2 linked regions of the Cytobacillus sp. IB215665 genome follow. The protein of the gene in region 1 interacts with the protein of each later gene in a pairwise test. Links are inferred from orthologs where the notes say so. Each region holds a gene or a part of one and is shown in the gene's direction. Other genes may lie near its edges. The genes, in order: ftsZ and zapA.

The links.
Region 2: the proteins of ftsZ (region 1) and zapA interact in binary tests that used the Bacillus subtilis proteins (3 or more experiments, as listed by UniProt). The link is inferred for Cytobacillus sp. IB215665 from one-to-one orthologs.

What each region holds. Positions count from the first base shown.
Region 1 is NZ_JAXBME010000004.1:204,769-214,333, forward strand. Bases 6,518-9,310 are described here. They hold ftsZ (cell division protein FtsZ), read left to right. Parts: upstream 6,518-7,246; coding sequence 7,247-8,374; downstream 8,375-9,310. Other genes in these bases: ftsA (cell division protein FtsA), read left to right, coding at 6,518-7,200; spoIIGA (sigma-E processing peptidase SpoIIGA), read left to right, coding at 8,777-9,310. In the rest of the region: spoVE (stage V sporulation protein E), read left to right, coding at 1-892; murB (UDP-N-acetylmuramate dehydrogenase), read left to right, coding at 1,576-2,484; SLH52_RS07310 (cell division protein FtsQ/DivIB), read left to right, coding at 2,820-3,602; SLH52_RS07315 (DUF881 domain-containing protein), read left to right, coding at 3,586-4,290; SLH52_RS07320 (DUF881 domain-containing protein), read left to right, coding at 4,405-5,127; SLH52_RS07325 (small basic family protein), read left to right, coding at 5,129-5,491; more of ftsA, read left to right, coding at 5,914-6,517; more of spoIIGA, read left to right, coding at 9,311-9,565. UniProt on the Bacillus subtilis protein: Essential cell division protein that forms a contractile ring structure (Z ring) at the future cell division site. The regulation of the ring assembly controls the timing and the location of cell division.
Region 2 is NZ_JAXBME010000002.1:55,141-68,329, forward strand. Bases 4,284-7,074 are described here. They hold zapA (cell division protein ZapA), read left to right. Parts: upstream 4,284-5,444; coding sequence 5,445-5,705; downstream 5,706-7,074. Other genes in these bases: rnhC (ribonuclease HIII), read right to left, coding at 4,284-5,056; SLH52_RS02330 (CvpA family protein), read left to right, coding at 5,713-6,255; polX (DNA polymerase/3'-5' exonuclease PolX), read left to right, coding at 6,834-7,074. Also shown: pheS (phenylalanine--tRNA ligase subunit alpha), read left to right, coding at 1-596; pheT (phenylalanine--tRNA ligase subunit beta), read left to right, coding at 612-3,026; SLH52_RS02315 (C1q-like domain-containing protein), read left to right, coding at 3,186-3,929; more of rnhC, read right to left, coding at 4,106-4,283; more of polX, read left to right, coding at 7,075-8,549; SLH52_RS02340 (endonuclease MutS2), read left to right, coding at 8,595-10,952; SLH52_RS02345 (DUF350 domain-containing protein), read left to right, coding at 10,964-11,371; SLH52_RS02350 (TetR/AcrR family transcriptional regulator), read left to right, coding at 11,766-12,359; SLH52_RS02355 (enoyl-CoA hydratase), read left to right, coding at 12,571-13,189. UniProt on the Bacillus subtilis protein: Activator of cell division through the inhibition of FtsZ GTPase activity, therefore promoting FtsZ assembly into bundles of protofilaments necessary for the formation of the division Z ring.

The sequences.
Region 1 (9,565 bases):
ATGGCGTTCTTGGGCAAAGGTCATTTTAATTTTCTGCTTTTTGCTACTTATAGTCGTATTAATTCCTGGCATTGGCGTTGAAAGAAATGGGTCACAAAGCTGGATTGGAGTTGGTGCATTTTCAATTCAACCTTCTGAATTCACTAAATTAGCAATGATTGCGTTTCTAGCAAAATTTCTTTCCGAAAATCAGAAGGATATTACTTCTTTCAAAAGAGGCCTTTTACCATCACTGACCTTAGTTTTTAGTGCCTTTGCTTTAATTATGCTTCAGCCTGATTTAGGAACAGGGACTGTTATGTTAGGGACTTGTATCGTTATCATTTATGTAGCTGGAGCTCGGATTAGTCATTTCGTTTGGCTTGGCATGTTAGGAATTGCAGGTTTTGCTGGACTGATTATATCAGCACCTTATCGCATGAATAGAATTACTTCTTTTATTGATCCATGGCAGGACCCACAAGGTACGGGTTTCCAAATCATCCAGTCACTATATGCAATAGGTCCAGGGGGGTTATTTGGCTTAGGCTTAGGACAAAGTCGCCAAAAATTCTTTTATCTGCCTGAACCACAGACGGATTTTATTTTCGCTATTATATCTGAAGAGCTTGGTTTTATTGGAGCGTCATTTGTCATATTGCTTTTCAGTCTCTTATTGTGGCGTGGTATTAGAATAGCGCTTGGTGCACCTGACTTATTTGGTAGCTTCCTTGCGATAGGAATTATCTCCATGATAGCTATACAAGTTATTATTAATATTGGTGTTGTAACTGGTCTAATGCCAGTTACTGGGATTACATTGCCGTTTTTAAGCTACGGTGGCTCTTCATTAACTTTAATGCTAATGGCTATCGGTGTATTACTTAATGTGAGTAAGCATTCAAGGTATTAGTGTATACGTTCGAAGAGTAGCCGTTTAACAATAAATTTTTTTCAAGAGACCCTGTTAATATAACGGGGTTTCTCGTATTTTATTATAGGCTCTTTTCACTTACGTTTGAAACAGATGCTAAAATATGATTTTTATAGTCTTTAGAGAAGAAAAGATGCCACGAGCTTTAGTTAAATTTGTACTTAACTCATTCGAAAACAGCCTTATTATAAAATAGTGTAATAGGGGTCGTTATGTTTCATAAATTAACGAAAACTTGTTGTTTCAGATGGTGTTACGAAAATGTATAATAAAGTATAATAGGCTTTTTATAACAAACTTTGTTGCAGCTGTAATTAAATAAAAGAGCAAGCTGAGTTTGATGTGAGTATCACCTTTTAGAGAAAGGCTCTTTTTGTATTTGTTGCTATTGTTATCAAATTAGTACTATAAAAAATGAATTTATACCGTTAGTCATCGTTGTATAGAAGAAAAGATGCCACGAATTCTAGTTGTGTACGTGTTTATTTCTTAATACGAAAAACAACAATTAATGAGAAAACAGCCAAGAGAAGGGACTAATTGTATTGATCTATATACGAAATTCTATAATATATCCAAATAACATAATCATATCAATCTAGTTTATAAGCTCGTAGTATTATTCAATATAGATATAACCAGTACAGAAGGAGGTTGCCAAGATGGAAAAAATAGCTGCGGAGTTGCTTCATGAAAATGTCGGAAAAGTTCGGTTAAATGAACCGCTTGCTAATCATACAACAATAAAAATTGGGGGCCCAGTAGACTTATTTGTCGAGCCAAAAGACATACCAGCTTTATACAAAACGATGGAAATAGTAAATAAATATGGAGTAACATGGCGAGCAATTGGGCGAGGATCAAATTTATTGGTGTCAGATTTGGGAATCGAAGGAGTAGTAATTAAGCTTGGAGAAGGCCTTGATCATTTGGATATAGATGGTACAAACGTTACTGTTGGAGCGGGTTATTCTATTATAAAACTAGCTACCATCATAAGCAAAAAGGGTCTTTCAGGTTTAGAGTTTGCAGGAGGTATACCAGGTTCAATTGGTGGTGCAGTTTATATGAATGCTGGTGCACACGGATCTGATATTTCGAAAATACTTAAAAGAGCGCGCATACTGTTTGAAGACGGTACGATTGAATGGTTATCATGTGAAGAGTTGGAATTTTCATATCGAACCTCTATTTTGCAAAGCAGGCGCCCGGGAATTTGTGTGGAAGCCCAGTTCACTTTTGAGTCAGGTGACCGTGAACTTATTGTCGCTGAGATGCAAAAAAACAAAGATTACCGACGTGATACGCAACCATTTCATTTCCCTAACTGTGGAAGTGTTTTTAGAAACCCCCTACCAAATTATGCAGGACAACTAATAGAAGTTGCTGGATTAAAAGGGTATGCAATGGGTGGTGCACAAATCTCTGAACAGCATGCTAACTTTATCGTTAACACTGGTAAGGCAAAAGCAGAGGATGTATTGAATTTAATACAACATGTTAAACGAACAATATACGATCTTTACGATATTGAAATGAAGACAGAGGTTGAAATAATAGGAAAAAAGTAGCATGTTTTTTCTCTGATTTCAAGTATATATTGTGATATAATAATTAACAATACAAACTATTGAAAATGTTAAACGGCATATATAACCTATGCCGTTTTGTTTCTCTTTTTCAACCCTGTTGGTAATAACGGTGTGAAAATTTCTCCAAACATATAGCTGTCTTTCGCTTCAATCGTTGTTTTTGGCATAAGAAATTAGCACGCCTACAACTAGAGTTTAATTAGCCTTTTCTTCTTTAATGATGCAATTGTATAAAACCACTATTTACTGTTTTTACATAGTAACATGAGTAATAACATGAAATGAGCTTTAAATATAGATCGGGGTGACTTTTTTTGGGGAAAGAAAAAGTTGTTGTACTTGAAGATCGGGTTCCCAAACTAAAACAGCAACGAAAACAAAAAGTAAATAGAAGGCTTATTTATTATATTCTATTTTTTTTTCTTATGATCATTACAATAGTGTATTTTCAGTCCCCCTTAAGTAAAGTTTCTTCAATATCGGTAAGTGGGAATCACCATGTTTCAACTGAAGAAATCATTGATTTGAGTGGAGTTTCGACCAAAAATAGCTTTTGGAGCGTCAATGAAAACAGCATAACACAGTCCATTTCTGCACATGAAGAAATAGCAGAAGTATCTGTTCAAAAGCAATTCCCAAACAAAGTACTTATATTAGTCACAGAGACAAGGCGGATCGGTTACATGTTAAACGAAAGTCGCTTTTATCCGATTCTAGAAAATGGTAAATCCCTTACTGATGAAAAACAATCCGTTTCATCCCCAGATGCTCCTGTATTTGTAAATTGGTCGAGCAGTGATGATGTTGACATGATGATAGAAGAATTAGTTCAGTTATCTGATGAAGTGAGCAATTCAATTTCAGAAATTCATCATACACCAACACCTTCAGACCCATTGCATATTACCCTTTATATGAATGACGGATTTGAGGTAAGTGGCACAATAACAAATTTCTCTAGAAAAATGGCTTTTTATCCGTCAATTGTAAATCACCTTGATCCTTCAGTGAAGGGGATTATTGACATTGAAGTTGGGAGTTTCTTTTCACCTTACAACCAGCATAAGGAGGAGCAGGAGAGTGAAAATCAGGGGTAAACATGTCATTTTATCCTTTGTTTCTTTAGTTATCGGTTTTCTTATCGCATTTTCTTATCATGTTACCACAAGTAACGATGGGACTCCTCGTATAACGGACAAGCAGTGGGAGAGAGATTTTCGATATCGAGAACAATTGATAGCACTAGAGGAAAAAAACCGAGAATTGTTTAATACAATTAAAGAAAAGCAAGATGAAGTAAGAGAATACGAAGAGGAATTAGCTAAACAGGAAGGCATTTATTTTAATTTAGTTGAAGATGTAGAAAAGTATAGAATGTTTGTTGGAGAAATCGATGTGCAAGGTGAAGGTATTGAAGTTACTTTGTCGGATGCAGAATACGTACCTGATGAAGAGAACGTGAATAATTACATAGTTCATGAAGGGCATGTATTTAAAGTAATAAATGAATTACTCATATCAGGTGCTTCAGCAATTGCGATCAACGGACAAAGAATTTCTCGAAATTCGTACATATTATGTAATGGACCTGTTATTGAAGTTGATGGTAATCAACATGCTGAACCATTTGTCATTACAGCTATTGGAGAAGCAAACACGCTTTATGAATCTCTTTATATTATTGGTGGTATTTACGATCAATTAGTGAGTGATAATATTTTTGTAAATATAGACAAAAAAGAAAACATCATGTTTGAACCCCTTTTAGGGGTAAGTACACAATAGTTGGATTATTAGGCTATTTTTTATCCTTTGTAGTTCATTATATAAAATGATACCAAAACAAGGCAGGCAACAACGATGCGAAAACAGGCAATTATTAAGGTCAGGTGATTTTCATTGGGCAGCAAAAAAGTTATCTCAATAACAATAATCACAGTAATTATTGGATTTATGATTGCAGTTCAATTTCAAAGTATTAACAAGCCTGTTGTCCGTGATACGAGAGATACTTGGGAAATTCGTGAGGATATTAAGAAAGAACAAGAGCTTACATTTCAGTTACATCAAGAAATTTCAAATTATAACGATAAATTGGAGAAATATAAAACAGAACGACAAGATGATGCGGTACTTAAGGAAACGTTAGACGAGCTAAAATTAAAGGCTGGTTTAACTGATGTAAGTGGACCAGGTGTTATCTTAACTGTGAAGCCGTTTTTCGCTGATATCATGCCAGGTGAACGTGTTCATACAGTTTCGCCAGAACTACTGAAAAGGTTAATTAATGAATTAAATCAATATAACGCAGTAGATATTTCTATAGCTGAACAACGGGTAATAAATACTACAGTGATTAGAGACATAAACGGCATCACAAAAATAGATGGATATCCTCTTAATAGATTTCCATTTGAAATTAAAGTAATTGCTAAGAATGAAGAAGGAGCAGAAAAATTATATAACAGATTACAGGTCTCTAGCATGATTGATGCTTTCGTTTATGATAATTTACAAGTTGTGATCTCCGATCCAATAGCATCGATTGAAGTACCGGCTTTTTCAGAAATACCTCGTATCAAAAATATGAAGCCTGTAAATGCCGAAGAGGAGGAGAAATAGTATGTGGCTTCCACTTATCGGCTTAATTCTTGGAATAATATTAGGTTTGCTAACAGATATACGCATACCAGATGAATATTCTAATTATTTATCAATTGCTATACTTGCAGCATTAGATACGCTCTTTGGAGGAATCCGGGCACATTTACAAAATGTATACGATGAGAAAGTCTTTGTGTCTGGCTTTATCTTTAATATACTTTTAGCTACAAGTTTGGCTTTTCTAGGTGTTCATCTTGGTGTAGACTTGTATTTAGCAGCAGTATTTGCATTTGGGGTAAGATTGTTTCAAAATATTGCAGTGATTAGACGAACTTTATTGTCTAAATGGAAGATTACTCACAAAAAAACTGAAAAAAATTAATTTTTATTAAAGGGAATAGATAGGATTTGTTGAATATTTTCCATATAAGAATGTGTTCAATAGGGAGGATAAAAAGGACTGAGAAGAACAAGCCGGTGAAGCATTGAAGGCTAGAGTAAAACTCAAGTACATGAAAGGTGTTTTTGTTGCCTTGTATCAAGTAGTCTTTATTACCTTTGCTTCATTTGTAGACGACATAAAAGATATACGTAAGGATACAGAAAAGCCCACTATGGTGTCTACCACGTCAATTACATACGTGCACAGAACTGCTTGTTCAAGTTCAATTTTCCCAGACCTTTAAACTTTCTTTGAAGATTGATTTGTAAAGTTTGATGTACCATTTATTGAATCGATTAATAAAGGACATATGCTCAGCATGAACAGTTATTATTTATGATTGAAAAAGGAGGTGCCAAAGAATGAACAGCAATGAAGTTTTTGTTAGTCTTGACATCGGTACATCCAATGTTAAAGTGATCATAGGTGAAATGGCAAATGATACTTTAAATATTATTGGGGTAGGTAATGTTAATTCACATGGATTAAGAAAAGGTTCAATTGTTGATATAGACGAAACCGTTCATTCTATTAAAAAGGCAATAGAACAAGCCGAAAGAATGGTTGGTATTCCCATCCAAAGCGTTGTTGTGGGTGTGTCTGCTAATAGTGTGCAACTCCAAGATGCACATGGTGTTGTAGCTGTATCGAGTGAAAATAGGGAAATTAATGACCAAGATGTAGCTAGAGTCATAGAGGCAGCGCAAGTTGTATCAATCCCCCCAGAGAGAGAAATTATAGATGTGATTCCAAAACAATTTATCGTCGATGGGCTTGATGAAATTAACGACCCGAGAGGAATGTTAGGAGTCCGCCTTGAAATGGAAGGAACCATTATTACTGGATCAAAAACGATATTACATAATTTACTTAGGTGTGTAGAGCGTGCAGGTTTAGAAATAACGGCTATTTGTTTACAACCACTCGCTGCGGGTTCGATCTCTTTATCTCGGGATGAAATGGAGTTTGGTGTAGCTCTAGTTGATATCGGTGGCGGTTCTACAACTATAGCGTTTTTTGAAAATGGACATTTAAAGGCTACAACGGTTTTACCGATAGGAGGGGATCATATAACAAAAGATCTTTCTATTGGTTTAAGAGCCTCTACTGAAGACGCTGAAAAGATAAAAACAAAGTATGGACATGCTTTTTATGATACAGCCTCAGAAGAAGAAACATTTAATGTTCCGATTATTGGTAGCGATAAAGAAGAACAATATAATCAACTAATAATCTCAGACATTATTGAAGCTAGATTTGAAGAAATGTTTGACATGATTAAAAATGAAGTAAGACAATTAGGAATTCGTGAATTGCCTGGAGGTTATGTACTTACTGGTGGTGCTGTTAATATTTCAGGATCTTTGGAATTAGCACAACAAATTTTAGCAAATAACGTGAGGGTAGCAATTCCTGATTACATTGGTGTAAGAGAACCTCAATATACTACTGGAGTAGGATTAATTCAATTTGCATATAGAAATGCCAAGCTTCAAGGCAAAAGTATTGTTGAGGAAAATGGCCCTATAGATCTATCAGAAAAAAGAGTAGCAAAAAAACCTCAACAATTAAAGCAAAAATCTAAGCAAAAAAATGAAGAAAATCTGAGTGAAAAAGTCAAGAAATTTTTCGGGTTATTTTGGGAATAACAAGATGAAAACTTCTTAGTAAATCGATAAATTAGGAGGATTTGTGATGTTAGATTTTGAAACAAATCTTGATCAATTAGCGACAATAAAAGTAATCGGTGTCGGTGGTGGAGGAAATAACGCCGTAAATCGAATGATTGAGCATGGAGTACAAGGTGTAGAATTTATAGCTGTAAATACTGATGCACAAGCGCTAAATCTTTCAAAAGCAGAGATTAAAATGCAAATCGGGGCAAAGTTAACTCGAGGTCTTGGAGCTGGTGCTAATCCTGAAGTAGGAAAAAAAGCAGCTGAAGAAAGTAAAGAACAGCTAGAAGAAGTGTTAAACGGAGCAGATATGGTTTTTGTTACAGCAGGAATGGGTGGAGGTACAGGGACTGGTGCAGCACCTGTAATAGCCCAAATTGCGAAAGATTTAGGTGCATTGACTGTAGGAGTTGTAACACGTCCTTTTACATTTGAGGGTAGAAAGAGATCTACTCAAGCTGGTGGCGGTATTGCAGCAATGAAAGATTCTGTAGATACTTTGATTGTTATCCCGAATGATAGATTATTAGAAATCGTTGATAAAAATACACCAATGTTAGAAGCATTCCGTGAGGCTGACAATGTATTACGTCAAGGTGTACAAGGTATTTCAGATTTGATCGCAACGCCAGGTTTAATAAACCTTGATTTTGCTGATGTTAAGACAATAATGTCAAACAGAGGCTCAGCATTAATGGGTATCGGTATTGCAACAGGTGAAAACCGTGCTGCGGAAGCTGCAAAAAAGGCTATTTCAAGTCCATTACTTGAAATTCCTATTGACGGTGCTCAAGGAGTCCTAATGAATATAACTGGTGGCATGAACTTAAGCTTGTACGAAGTACAAGAAGCGGCCGATATTGTAGCTTCTGCATCAGATCAAGAAGTGAATATGATTTTTGGCTCAGTAATCAATGAGAGCTTAAAAGACGAAATAGTAGTAACGGTGATTGCGACAGGATTTAACGAAACTGAAATTCCTCAAGGTAGACAAATTCGTCAATCAGTAGGTGCGAATACGCAAAAAGCAACTGCAGCAACTAGCCGTGAAAAGGAAAGTGAAAGTGTATCGAACTTTAATCCTCAGCAGACTGAGGATACATTAGACATCCCTACATTTTTACGTAATCGAAACCGCAGACGTTAATAATTTCATATTAAAAACTTCTAAGAGAGAGCATGGATCGTATTTATTGATTCGTGCTTTTTTATATTAGACTATTTTCACTTGAATTGTTGTTATTAGCACAAGATGTAAACGAGTTTACTATCGTGCAATGTATTTTTTCTTATTTATAATGGTAATGATAGTGTGAAAAATCTAAATAGATGTGCTATTTAAATAGGATTGCAACAAAGTTTAAGAAAATTACCTCATATAAAAAAGTGATTGCTGCTGGATTCATAGTTGTTTGACAATATAAGCTTAAATCCAACAAAAAATTCCTCATTAATTCCTACAAAGATTGACAGACATCACAACACATTATATATATACTAGTTTCAAATAAATATACTAACAAAGGAGCTACAAGGAAGGGGAACTTGAGTGTCTATTTATATTGACATTATATGGTTTCTTAATTTGTTATTTGATGGATCATTACTGCTGTTAACTGCAGTAATTCTAAAGAGAAGAATTAAGTTTTGGAGACTTGTGGTTGGCTCGTTAATAGGCTCATCTCTCGTTCTATTAATAGTTTCTCCACTAGCTTCCATCGTATCCAATCCATTAATCAAATTTTTATTTTCACTGATTATCATTTGGGCTGCTTTTGGATACAAGCGTTTTTCTTATTTTATCAAGAACCTTTGCACTTTTTATTTCGCAACGTTTGTAGTCGGAGGTGGTATTATTGCTTTCCATTATTTATTACAAAAAGAAGTTAACATAAATAATGGTATCTTTCTTACGACGTCAACTGGATACGGTGATCCAGTTAGTTGGTTATTTGTAATAATTGCGTTTCCATCTCTATGGTATTTTTCAAGGTCGCAGATAGATGGAATTAAAAGTAATAAGATGAAATACGAGGAAATTATTGATGTTACTATAGTTATTACCAATATCAAAATAACCATTAAGGGATTGATTGATAGTGGTAATCAGCTATACGATCCAATTTCTCGGTCACCAGTAATGATTATCGATAGTACATGTTTAGTTGAACATGTGCCTGCAGGAATTATTGAACTATCAAAAAACGTTGATATGTTAATGAATGAGATGACTGTTGATGATCCTCAATGGGAAAAACGACTTCGACTAATTCCATATAGAGGTGTAGGACAAGATCATCAAATACTATTAGCAATCAAACCAGATAACATTTCACTT
Region 2 (13,189 bases), on another replicon or contig:
CTAAAGGACACCCTGCCCGTGATATGCAGGATTCCTTCTTTATATTAAACGATATTTTACTTCGGACACATACTTCACCAGTGCAAGTAAGAACGATGGAAAAACATCAAGGTAAAGGGCCTGTGAAAATCATTTGTCCAGGGAGAGTGTATCGACGAGATACCGACGATGCAACACACTCGCATCAATTTATGCAAATAGAAGGACTTGTAGTTGATGAAAATATTAGCTTAAGCGATTTAAAAGGTACGTTAGAAGTATTCGCAAAGAAAATGTTTGGTGATGAAAGGGAAATTCGTCTTCGTCCTAGCTTTTTCCCGTTTACAGAACCATCGGTTGAAGTTGATATTTCATGTATGAAATGTAGTGGTAAAGGTTGTAACATTTGTAAAGGTACAGGCTGGATTGAAGTACTAGGGTCAGGGATGGTGCATCCAAACGTGCTTGAAATGGCGGGTTTTGACTCGAAAAAATATTCAGGCTTTGCCTTTGGAATGGGTCCAGATCGAATAGCGATGTTGAAATACGGAATTGATGACATACGTCACTTATATACAAATGATCTTCGTTTCTTAAAACAATTTAACCGAGCTTAATGAGGAGGGATAAACATGTTAGTCTCATATAAATGGTTACAGCAATATGTCGATGCATTGGCTGTAACTCCTGAAGAACTTGCAGAAAAATTTAATCGTACTGGTATTGAAGTAGAAGTAGTAGAATCTTTAAATAAGGGCATAAAAAATGTTGTTGTTGGTCATGTGTTGTCAAAGGAGCAGCATCCAAATGCTGATAAACTAAGCGTATGTAGCGTTGATATCGGTGATAGTGAACCTGTTCAAATTATTTGTGGTGCGGCAAATGTCGCTGCAGGACAAAAGGTAGCCGTTGCAAAAGTAGGTGCGGTATTACCTGGAAACTTCAAAATTAAAAAAGCGAAGTTAAGAGGCGAGGAATCCCATGGGATGATTTGTTCACTTCAAGAGCTAGGAATTGAAGCGAAGGTCATTCAAAAAGATTATGCAACAGGTATCTTTGTTTTTCCTAACGATGTTGAAGTTGGTAGTGACGCACTCGAACAGCTTAACTTAGATGATCATGTGTTGGAGTTGGAGTTAACAGCGAATCGATCTGATTGTTTAAATATGTTAGGTGTGGCGTATGAAGTAGGTGCAATGTTGGGGAAAGAGGTTGAACTTCCTCGTTTTCAACTACAGGAAAGCAATGACATGGCTTCAGATTTAGTTTCAGTGAATATTGAAGATCATGACGCTAATCCACTATATATTGCTAAGGTAATAAAAAATGTCAAAGTAGGTCCATCACCTTTGTGGTTACAAACTCGCCTCATGGCAGCGGGTATTAGACCGATCAATAATGTAGTTGATATTACGAATTATGTCCTACTTGAATACGGTCAACCATTACATGCGTTTGATTATGACCGTTTTGGATCAAAAGAGGTACTTGTGCGTCGTGCTAAACCTGGAGAGGAGCTTACTACGCTAGATGATGTAAAACGCTCATTAACAGAAGATGACCTTGTCATTACAAATGGAAATGAGCCTGTAGCGCTTGCTGGGGTTATGGGTGGAGCTGATTCTGAGGTCCGTGAAGATACTACAACGATTTTATTGGAAGCTGCTTACTTTAACAGTGGTGTCGTACGAAGTAGTTCTAAAAGCCATGGATTAAGGAGCGATTCAAGTGCGCGTTTTGAAAAAGGTATAGATCCGAAACGAACGCAAGAAGCGGCAAATCGAGCAGCATATTTAATGATGGAATATGCTGGAGGAGAAATCGCTAGTGGTGAGGCCATCAGTGATACACTACAACTACAACCTGTTGTCGTGTCGGTGTCTGTTCAACAAATCAATCGTTTACTCGGGACGTCAATTTCGAATGAAGAAGTTGCTAGCATTTTTCATAATCTCCAGTTCTCATATACTGTAGATAATGATGTTTTTGTTGTCACTGTTCCAACAAGAAGAAACGATATTTCAATTCCAGAAGATTTAGTTGAAGAAGTAGGGAGATTATACGGTTATGATAATGTCAAATCGACTCTCCCTATCGGTGAAGCTAGACCAGGTATATTGACTCCTTATCAAGCGAAACGTCGTAAAGTACGTCGTTATCTTGAAGGAGCAGGCTTATATCAAGTAGTGAATTACTCATTAACGAGTGAGGAAAAAGTGAAACAGTTTGCATTAGAAGAGGCAGAGCCAGTGCGTTTAGCCATGCCGATGAGTGAAGAGCGTAGCATGCTACGTTTAAGTTTAATACCTCATTTACTTGATGTAGTAAAACATAATAGTGCTCGACAAATTGAAGATATTGGAATTTATGAAACAGCATCGGTATTTGTATCATCTGATAAAGATGCACTGCCAAATGAAAAGGAACATGTTGCTGGAGCATTGACTGGCCTTTGGTCATCCCACTTATGGCAAGGTGAGAAGAAAGCAGTAGATTTCTATGTCGCAAAAGGTGTTTTAGATGGCTTATTTAGCCACTTAGGTTTGGAGGAGCGCATTCAATACAAACAAATAAAACAAGATCTTCTTCATCCAGGACGAACTGCACAAATCTTATTTGATGGAGACGTATTAGGTATCATTGGTCAACTTCATCCAATCACCCAAAATGAACTTGATTTACAAGAGACTTACGTATTTGAATTGTCATTAGAAAAGCTACTTCAAGCTGAAGTTTCGGAACTTAAATATAATCTCATTCCGCGCTTCCCTTCAATTACTAGAGATATAGCACTCGTTGTCAATAGTGAAGTAGCAGTTGGTGATTTAAAGAAAACAATTATAGAAGCGGGTGGAGATCTGTTAAAGAATGTTTCGATCTTTGATTTATACGAAGGTGAGCATATGGAGCAAGGCAAAAAATCAGTAGCCTTCTCTTTACGCTATTTAGATCCAGAACGTACGCTTACTGATGAAGAGGTAACAGCTGTCCATGAAAATGTTTTAAAGGCTGTCGAAAATCAGTTCGATGCAAAATTAAGAGGTTAGTTTTGAACTATCATACTAAACGTGTTAATAAACATTAACAAAAGGTGTCTCGAGTTATATCGAGACACCTTTTTTTGTAAAAAACTGTATATGAATCCAAACACATATAAGGATTTTTCATATATATAATTACAACAATGCGAGATGAGAGGTGAGAGAATGGAAAGTGAAAATTGTAAGTGTAAAGTGGTCCCAAAACCACCATCCGGCCCACAAGGACCAGCAGGTCCACCTGGATTAAGAGGGCTACAAGGAACGCAAGGACTACAAGGAGCACAAGGGGCTACTGGTCCACCTGGATTAGACGGTGTTCAAGGAGCACAAGGGGCTACTGGTCCACCTGGATTAGACGGTGTTCAAGGAGCACAAGGGGCTACTGGTCCACCTGGATTAGACGGTGTTCAAGGAGCACAAGGGGCTACTGGTCCACCTGGATTAGACGGTGTTCAAGGAGCACAAGGGGCTACTGGTCCACCTGGCCCTGTACCAATGCTTAGTTTTAGAGCAGAAACTGATGGTCAGGATATTCCAGATCCTTCAACCGCTTTAAAAGTAACATTCCCAATTGAAGATTTTGAATTTGGTGGAAACAATTATGATACTAGTACTTCTATATTTACTGCACCGTCGGATGGTGTTTATCATTTTAGTACATCTATACAAATTGAGACTTCGGATGGTGATGCCCAAACTACTATTAATTTAGTACTAAATAGCTCAACTAACATATCATGTCAATCAATTGAGGGACCAGGATGTTGTACTACAGATACGTTAATTCAATTGCAAAGCTTAGATACAATATGCGTTACAATAGATTATGATAGCCAACAGAGTGCGAATGGAAGTATTCCAATTAATAGAGTATCATGCTTCACTGGACATATGGTTCATACAACATAATGAACTTCAAAGGAAGTCATGTATATGACAAAGTGTCTCGGATCAATACGAGACACTTTTTTATATGCATGCTCTTCTTCTAGTTAGTGCATAATTTTGTACATACATAAGAGAAGAAGGAGCTATGGTGTTTGTGCAATAGCATTATATAATGGTTATCCTATCACCGTTTATCTTTAGACTAATTTCTTCGCTTTCTCCGTATTTGCGAAATGGTATTTAGTATATTGTTTTAGCTTTTGAATACCTAACTTTGAAATTAGTTTCGCAGCTGCTTTGTCAACTTGAGGGCCAGCTCCTTTAGGTAGCTCCATCCCACATTCTTTACTCAATTTAGTCATTTCTTTCAAAAATGCGTAACGTGCAATTATTGACGCAGCAGCCACAGCCATATGGATACCTTCAGCTTTCGTACTGAAAAAAACATGGTCTTTAACGATTGTTTTCTCTTTTTGTAAATGTTTATAATAAGTCGGCGGTTCAGCGAATTGATCAATTAATATCCCGTCATGCTTTGCTGGATCAATTTTCTTTAATACGTGTTGAATAGCTCGGTTATGTAGAATAGCTTTCATTTTTCCTTGGGTCATACCACTAGCTTGTAAGTCATTATATTTTTCATTATGTAAAATAAGTAAACTATATGGAATGATTGATATGATGTTTTTTGCAATTGAACAAATCTTTTCATCTGTTAAGCCTTTTGAATCTTTAACTCCTAATTCCTTCAATAACGGAATGTGTTTTGTTTCAACGAAGGTAGCGACTACAGCAATAGGTCCGAAATAGTCGCCAGTCCCTACTTCATCAGAGCCGATAATTGAAAGAGTTGAAATATTATCTGGCGGAGAATACTTTGTTTTCGTAGCTCCTTGTGTGGACTTCTTGTTAATATTGTTATTGGAAGTTGAAGGGCTGTTTTGTTGTGACTCCCAAAGCTGTGCTTCCTGACTTCCTTCTTTACCTTGAAATAATACTTTTCCTGAACGATATGCAGTTATAGTAAAAGTTGGTCCTTTAGCTATAAAAATAGCTCCTGGTGGTAAAGCACCACCACTAATATTTTCATAGTGTTTTTTCATTTTATTGATGGTAGCTATATCAACTGTAATAACAGAATTAGCCAACTATAAACAACCCCTTCACAGATTCATTTTATGAAGTAATGCTCTTGTCCTAAAATTTTTACTTTTGATGCTAAAATTGAATAGCTAGATTATATATGATAGGTATAGTGCTTCAAGCACAAAGGTGTTACGGTTATTGTATTCGTATATGTCATAGAATACGAAAATACAATGAGGATGAAAGTTATCAAAAACAGCTAATATCATCAATCATAATACTCAAGAGGCAAATTCAGAGATTTATATAAATATAGTACCCCATGATCTTTATACCCCCATTATACCTTCATTATACTCTGTATTCATTTCTATTATGGAATTCTTTCCACAACTACTTTATTCATGGTATGATAAAGATTAGGATTTTGATGAAATGGGGGACAACAAGTTGTCAGAGAAATCTAAAACGAGAACAACTGTTGATATATATGGTCAGCAATATTCAATTGTAGGATCAGAGAATACTAGTCATGTGCTAAAAGTAGCTTCAATAGTAGATGAAAAAATGAGAGAAATAGGTAGGAAAAACCCTTATTTAGACGTTCATAAATTAGCGGTGTTAACCGCTGTTAACGTAGTTCATGATTACGTAAAGCTGACCGAAAAATGTGAAAAACTAGAACAACAAGTAAACAAAGAAAAGGATTGAATTTTAAATGCTTGATCTTATTTTAATAATTATTCTTATTGCAGGATTTTTAATAGGCTTAAAGAGAGGATTCGTACTTCAAATTATTCACTTCTTTGGGTTAATTGTTGCATTTGTTTTAGCATCAATCTATTATGACACACTAGCACCCAAATTAATTCTTTGGATTCCATATCCAACAATTGGTGAAGGGAGTGCATTAAATTCTTTATTTGAAAATATGAACCTAGAGGATGCATATTATAGAGCAATCGCTTTTGTTATCATATTTATAATGGTCAAGATCATTATGCAGATTATTGGATCGATGCTTGACTTTGTTGCTAATTTACCAATCTTAAAACAAATCAATGGATGGGCAGGAGCTATTCTAGGTTTCTTAGAAGTTTACATCATCTTATTTGTTGTGCTTTATATTGTAGCATTGTTACCAATAGACTTTATTCAAATGCCTATACAAGATTCATTTGTGGCTAATATGATGATAAAACACACCCCAATTTTTTCATCAATGATTAAAGATCTTTGGTTTGAGTATGTTGCGGGATAAATTTGGAGTGAAATCCGTTTTTAGAGGATAGTTCATCGACCAGTTGTTTTTGGTGTGAATTACCCTCTTTTTGTTTTCGCACTAAGTTATAAACTCTTAGACATCTAACGTTCGTGGCACCTTTTCTAGTTTGAAAATGATGTCAACTGATAGCCGCTTTAATTTGTCATAAGAAACAAATTTTACGACAAGAGCTATTTCTATTTCGTAGTTGTACATTTTTTGAAAAAAACTGTATTATTTTTATAGAAAAGTAAGGCTTTTCACGATATACGCTCTTATGGTATGTTCAATTTTGTATACACCCTCTTATTGTCTAGTCTGGAGCAATTTACGTCATTATTTCTAAAAGGCTGTTTTCGAGTATGATGTTTTTTGTATACATAAAATATACAAGAATACGACTAGATTTCGTGGCATCTATTCTGCTATAAAACAATGACTTTTGAGTAAAAACCTTCTAGTTAAGAGCTATAGCAACAAAGTTTATGAAAAGAGCCTTTTAAAAAGATAAAGTAATAATAGCCATGACACTTTTCTTATATTAAGACAGAATCAAAGGAGTGGTATCGTTGGAGATGAATAAAAAAGAAATTATTAAGCTACTTGAATCAATTGCAATATATATGGAACTAAAAGGAGAAAATCCTTTTAAAATATCAGCATTTCGTAAAGCAGCATCAGCGTTAGAAAACGATGATCGAAGCCTTTCTTCAATTAATACCTTTACTGATATACCAGGAATAGGTAAAGGTACATCTACGGTCATTTCGGAGTTTATTGAAAGTGGAGAGTCCTCTTTATTAACAGAATTGAAAAAAGAAGTACCAACGGGTCTTATTCCATTATTGAAATTACCTGGGGTAGGCGGCAAAAAAATTGCAAAGCTCTATAAAGAATTAGCAGTTGTTGACGCTGCTTCATTAAAGGAGGCTTGTATTGCAAATAAGGTACAAGCATTAGCCGGATTCGGGAAAAAAACAGAGGAAAAAATCCTTGCTGCTATTGAAGATATGGGCTCTCGGCCCGAAAGGTTGCCTATTGCATTTATGCTGCCGATAGCTAATGAAATTGAACAGGCATTAGCATCTATGGATGGCGTGATACAATATTCAAGAGCTGGCAGTTTAAGAAGAATGAAAGAAACAATCAAAGATTTAGACTTTATTATTGCTACAAATGACCGTGATATAGTTAGAAAACAACTTATAGAGCTTAAACATATGACAACTATCATTTCAAATGGAGACACAAAGGTTTCAGTTCAATTACAATATGATTATGAAGTTTCTGTCGATTTTCGCTTGGTTTCACCTCTTGAATTTGCTACGACACTACACCATTTCACTGGTTCTAAAGACCACAATGTTCGTATGCGTCAATTAGCAAAAGAACGAGGTGAAAAAATAAGTGAGTATGGTGTCGAGAATATAAATACAGGAGAAACGACGACTTTTTCTTCAGAAGAAGATTTTTATTCTTATTTTGACTTGAATTATATTCCACCTGAACTTCGTGAAGATGGTAGTGAAGTAACTACATCCTTTCATTCAAAAGACTTAATTTCCTTAGAAGATATTCAAGGTGATCTACATATGCATTCGACATGGAGCGATGGTGCGTATTCAATAGAAGAGATGGCTGAAGTGTGTAGGGATAAGGGATATAAGTATATGGCCATTACGGATCATTCACAGTTCTTACGAGTAGCTAATGGCTTAACAGTTGAACGCTTAAAGGCTCAAAGAGAGGAAATTAGAAGGTTAAATAAAAAATATGATGATTTTGTCATATTCGCTGGTGTAGAAATGGACATATTACCAGATGGTACATTAGATTATGATGATTCGGTCATGAAGGATATGGATATTGTTATTGCATCCATTCACTCTAGTTTCTCTCAACCAAAAGAGATCATAATGGAGAGGTTAACAACAGCATTACGTAATCATCATGTTGATATAATTGCTCACCCTACAGGCAGGTTGATTGGGAGGCGTATGGGGTATGATGTAGATGTTGATATGCTAATTGAACTCGCAAAGGAGACTAATACCGCGTTAGAGTTAAATGCAAACCCAAACCGTTTAGACCTTTCATCAGATCACCTTCGAAAAGCGCAACAGGCAGGATTGAAGATTGTCATAAATACGGATGCTCATAATATTGAAATGCTTGAGGATATGTCGATCGGTGTATCAACTGCAATGAAGGGTTGGGTAAAAAGCGCAAATGTGATTAATACATGGGACGTAGAAAGTGTTCGGGCTTTTTTACATCGACATGAGAAATAATACTAACATATATTTGACCTCTCCAAGCATAAGGAGGAAAACATCATGCTAGAACGAGTTTTAAAAACATTAGAATTTAACAAAATAAAAGATATATTGGTTACTCATGTTGCTTCTTCATTAGGGAAAGCAAAGGTAGATACGTTAATGCCAGCTACAATATTTGAAGAAGTAGTTAAATTACAAGAGCAAACAGATGAGGCTGTCAAAATACTTCGATTAAAAGGCAATGTTCCTTTAGGGGGGATTTTTGATATTCGATCAAACGTGAAAAGAGCAAAGATCAACAGTACGTTACATCCTGAAGAGCTATTGGATATTGCAAATACAATATATGCGGGAAGGCAAATTCAAAAATTTACGAGTGATATGATTGAAGATGATCATGACATCCCATATTTTCACGAGTTAAGTTCTGAACTAATTCCATTTAAAGAATTGGAAGACTCAATTAAGCAATGTATAAATGATTATGGAGAGATTTATGATCATGCTAGTTCTAAGCTGCGAACAATAAGACAGCAATTAAGAACGAGTGAAGCCCGCATTCGTGAAAAATTAGAAAGTATTATTAGGTCGAGCTCAGCCCAAAAAAAGCTATCAGATGTTATTATTACAATTAGAAATGATCGCTTTGTTATCCCAGTAAAACAAGAATATCGGAGTTCTTACGGTGGTATCGTTCATGATCAATCTTCATCTGGTGCAACATTGTTTATTGAGCCGCAAGTTGTCGTTGAACTAAATAACCTTTTACATGAGGCAAAAATAAAAGAGAAGCAAGAAATTGAGAAAATACTACATGAATTAACGGTAAATGTAGCAGAAGAAGCTGATGGGTTACTACATAATATTGACATACTAGCTGAAATTGACTTTATGTTTACAAAGGCCAAATATGCTCGCAGTATCAAAGCATCAAAGCCAGTGATGAACAATGATCGTTATATTAGATTGGTTAAAGCAAAGCATCCATTAATTGATCCTGATGAAGTGGTACCTAACGATATAGAGCTAGGAAAAGATTATTCTACTATCTTAATAACTGGACCAAATACTGGGGGGAAAACAGTTGCGCTAAAAACGATTGGTTTATGTACGTTAATGGCACAGTCTGGGCTGCAAATCCCTGCTGAAGATGGTTCTGAAATGTCTGTTTTCTCCTCGATTTATGCAGATATAGGTGATGAACAATCTATAGAACAAAGTTTAAGTACTTTTTCATCACATATGGTAAATATTGTAGACATTTTACAGCAGTTTAATAGTGAAAGTCTTGTGCTGTTTGATGAGTTAGGAGCGGGAACAGATCCACAGGAAGGTGCGGCATTAGCTATTTCTATATTGGACGAAGTCTACCAAAAAGGAGCAAGGGTGGTAGCTACGACACACTATCCAGAGCTTAAAGCATATGGATATAATAGAGATGGAGTAATTAATGCTAGTGTGGAATTTGATGTAGAGACGTTGAGTCCTACATATCGTTTGCTTATTGGAGTTCCTGGGAGAAGTAATGCTTTTGACATATCAAGACGTTTAGGCTTAGACGAACAGGTCATATATCGAGCTAAAAAGCAAATTAGTACTGAAAGTAATACTGTGGAGAATATGATTGCTTCCTTGGAAGATAGTAAAAAGCATGCGGAAGAGAAGCTAGAGGAAGCTGAGCGACTTAGGAAAGAAGCAAAGGATCTTCATAAGAAGCTTGAAGATCAAATGACTGAGCTTGCTAGTCAAAAAGATGTGATATTCGAACAAGCAGAACAAAAAGCTCGCGAAACTGTTAATATTGCAAAACAAGAAGCAGAATCGATTATTGGGAATTTACGTAAAATTCAAAAGGAACAATATGCACAGGTGAAAGAGCACGAGCTTATTGATGCAAAGAAACGACTTGAAGCTGCCGCTCCAAAGCTTAATAAAAGTAAGAATAATATCATTCGCAAAAAGAATGAACAAAGCCTCCAACCTGGTGACGAAGTGAAAGTAATTAGCCTTGATCAAAAAGGGCATTTACTAGAAAAGGCTTCATCGAAAGAGTGGCTAGTGCAACTAGGAATTATGAAAATGAAAGTGAAAGAATCAGATCTTCAATATGCTAGTCGTCCAAAACCGATAGAAACGAAGCCTCTTGTAGCAATCAAAGGAAAAGAGTACCATGTCAGCCTTGAATTAGATTTACGAGGTGAAAGATTTGAAAATGCGATACTTCGTGTAGAGAAGTATCTTGACGATGCAATACTTGCTGGATACCCACGAGTTTCTATCATACATGGAAAAGGAACTGGCGCTCTAAGAAAAGGAGTTCAGGACCTTTTAAAAAATCACAGAGCTGTTAAAAAAGTTCGTTATGGTGAGGCGAGTGAAGGTGGTTCAGGAATTTCTATTGTAGAATTGAAATAGGGGGAGCGAAAATGAGCTCATTTTGGGAAAATGAACTTGTGCAAACAGCAGCATATTACAGTGTTGTTGTGCTTTCAATTATTATATTTTTAGCGATTTTTGAGATTGTAACAAAGTATAAAAATTGGGAACAAATAAAGAAAGGAAACATTGCTGTTGCCATGGCTACCGGAGGTAAGATTTTCGGTTTAGCAAATATTTTTCGATTTTCCATCGGTCATCATGATTCTTTATTAACGATGATGGGCTGGGGACTTTTTGGTTTTATATTACTCCTCAGTGGCTACTTTATTTACGAGTTTTTAACACCAATGTTTAAAATTGATGAAGAAATTGAGAGCGATAATAGGGCTGTCGGTTTTATTTCAATGATTATTTCAGTAGGATTATCCTATGTGATTGGAGCAGGGATAGGTTAGGAGAGATTAGTTAGAATGGAAACTTTAGCAAAAGTTCTACTTGTATTATGTGGAATCTTTGTATTAATAGGCATCATATATATGCTTTTCTTTACGGGGTAAGAAAAAGGATAGCTATTCTGTAATATACAATAATATTTAGTACCCTTTCACATGAGCATACGGTGAAAGGGTCTATTTAGTCACTATATACTTGACAAGAAAAACAGTCCTGTTTTATTATTAAAATATGAATGATGATTCATTCATTTAATGAGGTGAGTGTTCAAAAGGAGGATAAGAAGGTTAGAAGAGCAGGGCGTGAAACTTGCTGTATTGGCATGGACTGCTGTAACGTCCAAAAGCATCATTTTTACCATTCTTTTTGAACATCCTTTTGAAGGGACGAGTTATAGTGAAGCGTAACAAACCGAAATACAAGAAAATCATTGATGCAGCTGTAATCGTAATTGCAGAGAATGGCTATCATCAAGCTCAAGTTTCAAAAATTGCAAAACAAGCTGGGGTTGCAGATGGAACTATATATTTATATTTTAAAAACAAAGAAGATATATTGATATCTTTATTTCAAGAGAAAATGGGGAGTTTTATAGAAAAAATTAGTGAAGAAATTGCAGGAATGGAATCAGCTAAAGAGAAGTTATTACTGTTGATTGAAAAACACTTCAAATTATTATCAGATGATCATCATTTAGCGATCGTTACTCAGTTGGAATTACGTCAATCTAATAAAGAGATACGTGTAAAAATAAACGATGTGTTAAAAGGCTATTTAAAAGTATTGGACCATATAATACTTGCAGGAATCGATAGAGGTGAATTTCGCAAAAATTTAGACATACGCCTAGCAAGACAGATGATATTTGGAACGATTGATGAAACAGTAACATCGTGGGTAATGAATGATCAAAAGTATGATCTAGTGACATTAGCATATCCTCTGCACCATTTAGTAGTTAGCGGATGTGGGTCAACTGAGATTAGTTAATTAAACAAATGGTCAAAACTGGACGTTCTATGCCAGTTTTGACACTGCAAATGGCTTGTCTTCACACATAAGTGTACTTCTATGGTTTTATGATCATTTCCTTGAAATGAAAATTTCACCAATTGCATAAAACCTCGCTTTGATGTTGTAGTATTAAAATATTAACAATAAAAGTTGTGAAAAGAGCCTTTCAGAAAGAAGGGGTGAAAGTATGGAATATACAAAATGTCATATAGCAAACTATGTCGCAACAGTTTCTTTGGATCATCCTCCAGCGAATGCTGTGTCATCTTTAGTTTTGAAAGAGCTTTCAAAAAGATTAGATGACTTTGAAAAAGATGATGATGTGAGGGTCATTTTATTACAAGGTGAGGGGCGCTTCTTTTCCGCAGGAGCTGATATAAAGGAATTTACGACTGTAGAGAGCAGTGAAGAGTTCTCGGTCCTATCAGAAACTGGTCAACAATTATTTGAAAGAATTGAGTTATTTTCAAAACCTGTTATTGCAGCAATTCATGGAGCTGCGCTTGGAGGAGGTTTAGAGCTTGCAATGAGCTGTCATATACGCATTGTAACTGACAACGCAAAGCTTGGCTTACCAGAACTTCAATTAGGTTTAATACCAGGCTTTGCAGGTACACAGCGTTTACCACGGTATGTAGGTACTGCTAAGGCAGCTGAATTGATGCTAACGAGCGAGCCAATTTCTGGTTTGGAAGCTGTAAAATTAGGCTTAGCTAACCACGCGTTTCCTGAAGAAGTTATGTTAGAAGAAGCTAGTAAACTAGCTTTAAAAATAGCTGGAAAAAGTCCAATATCTGTTTCAGCTG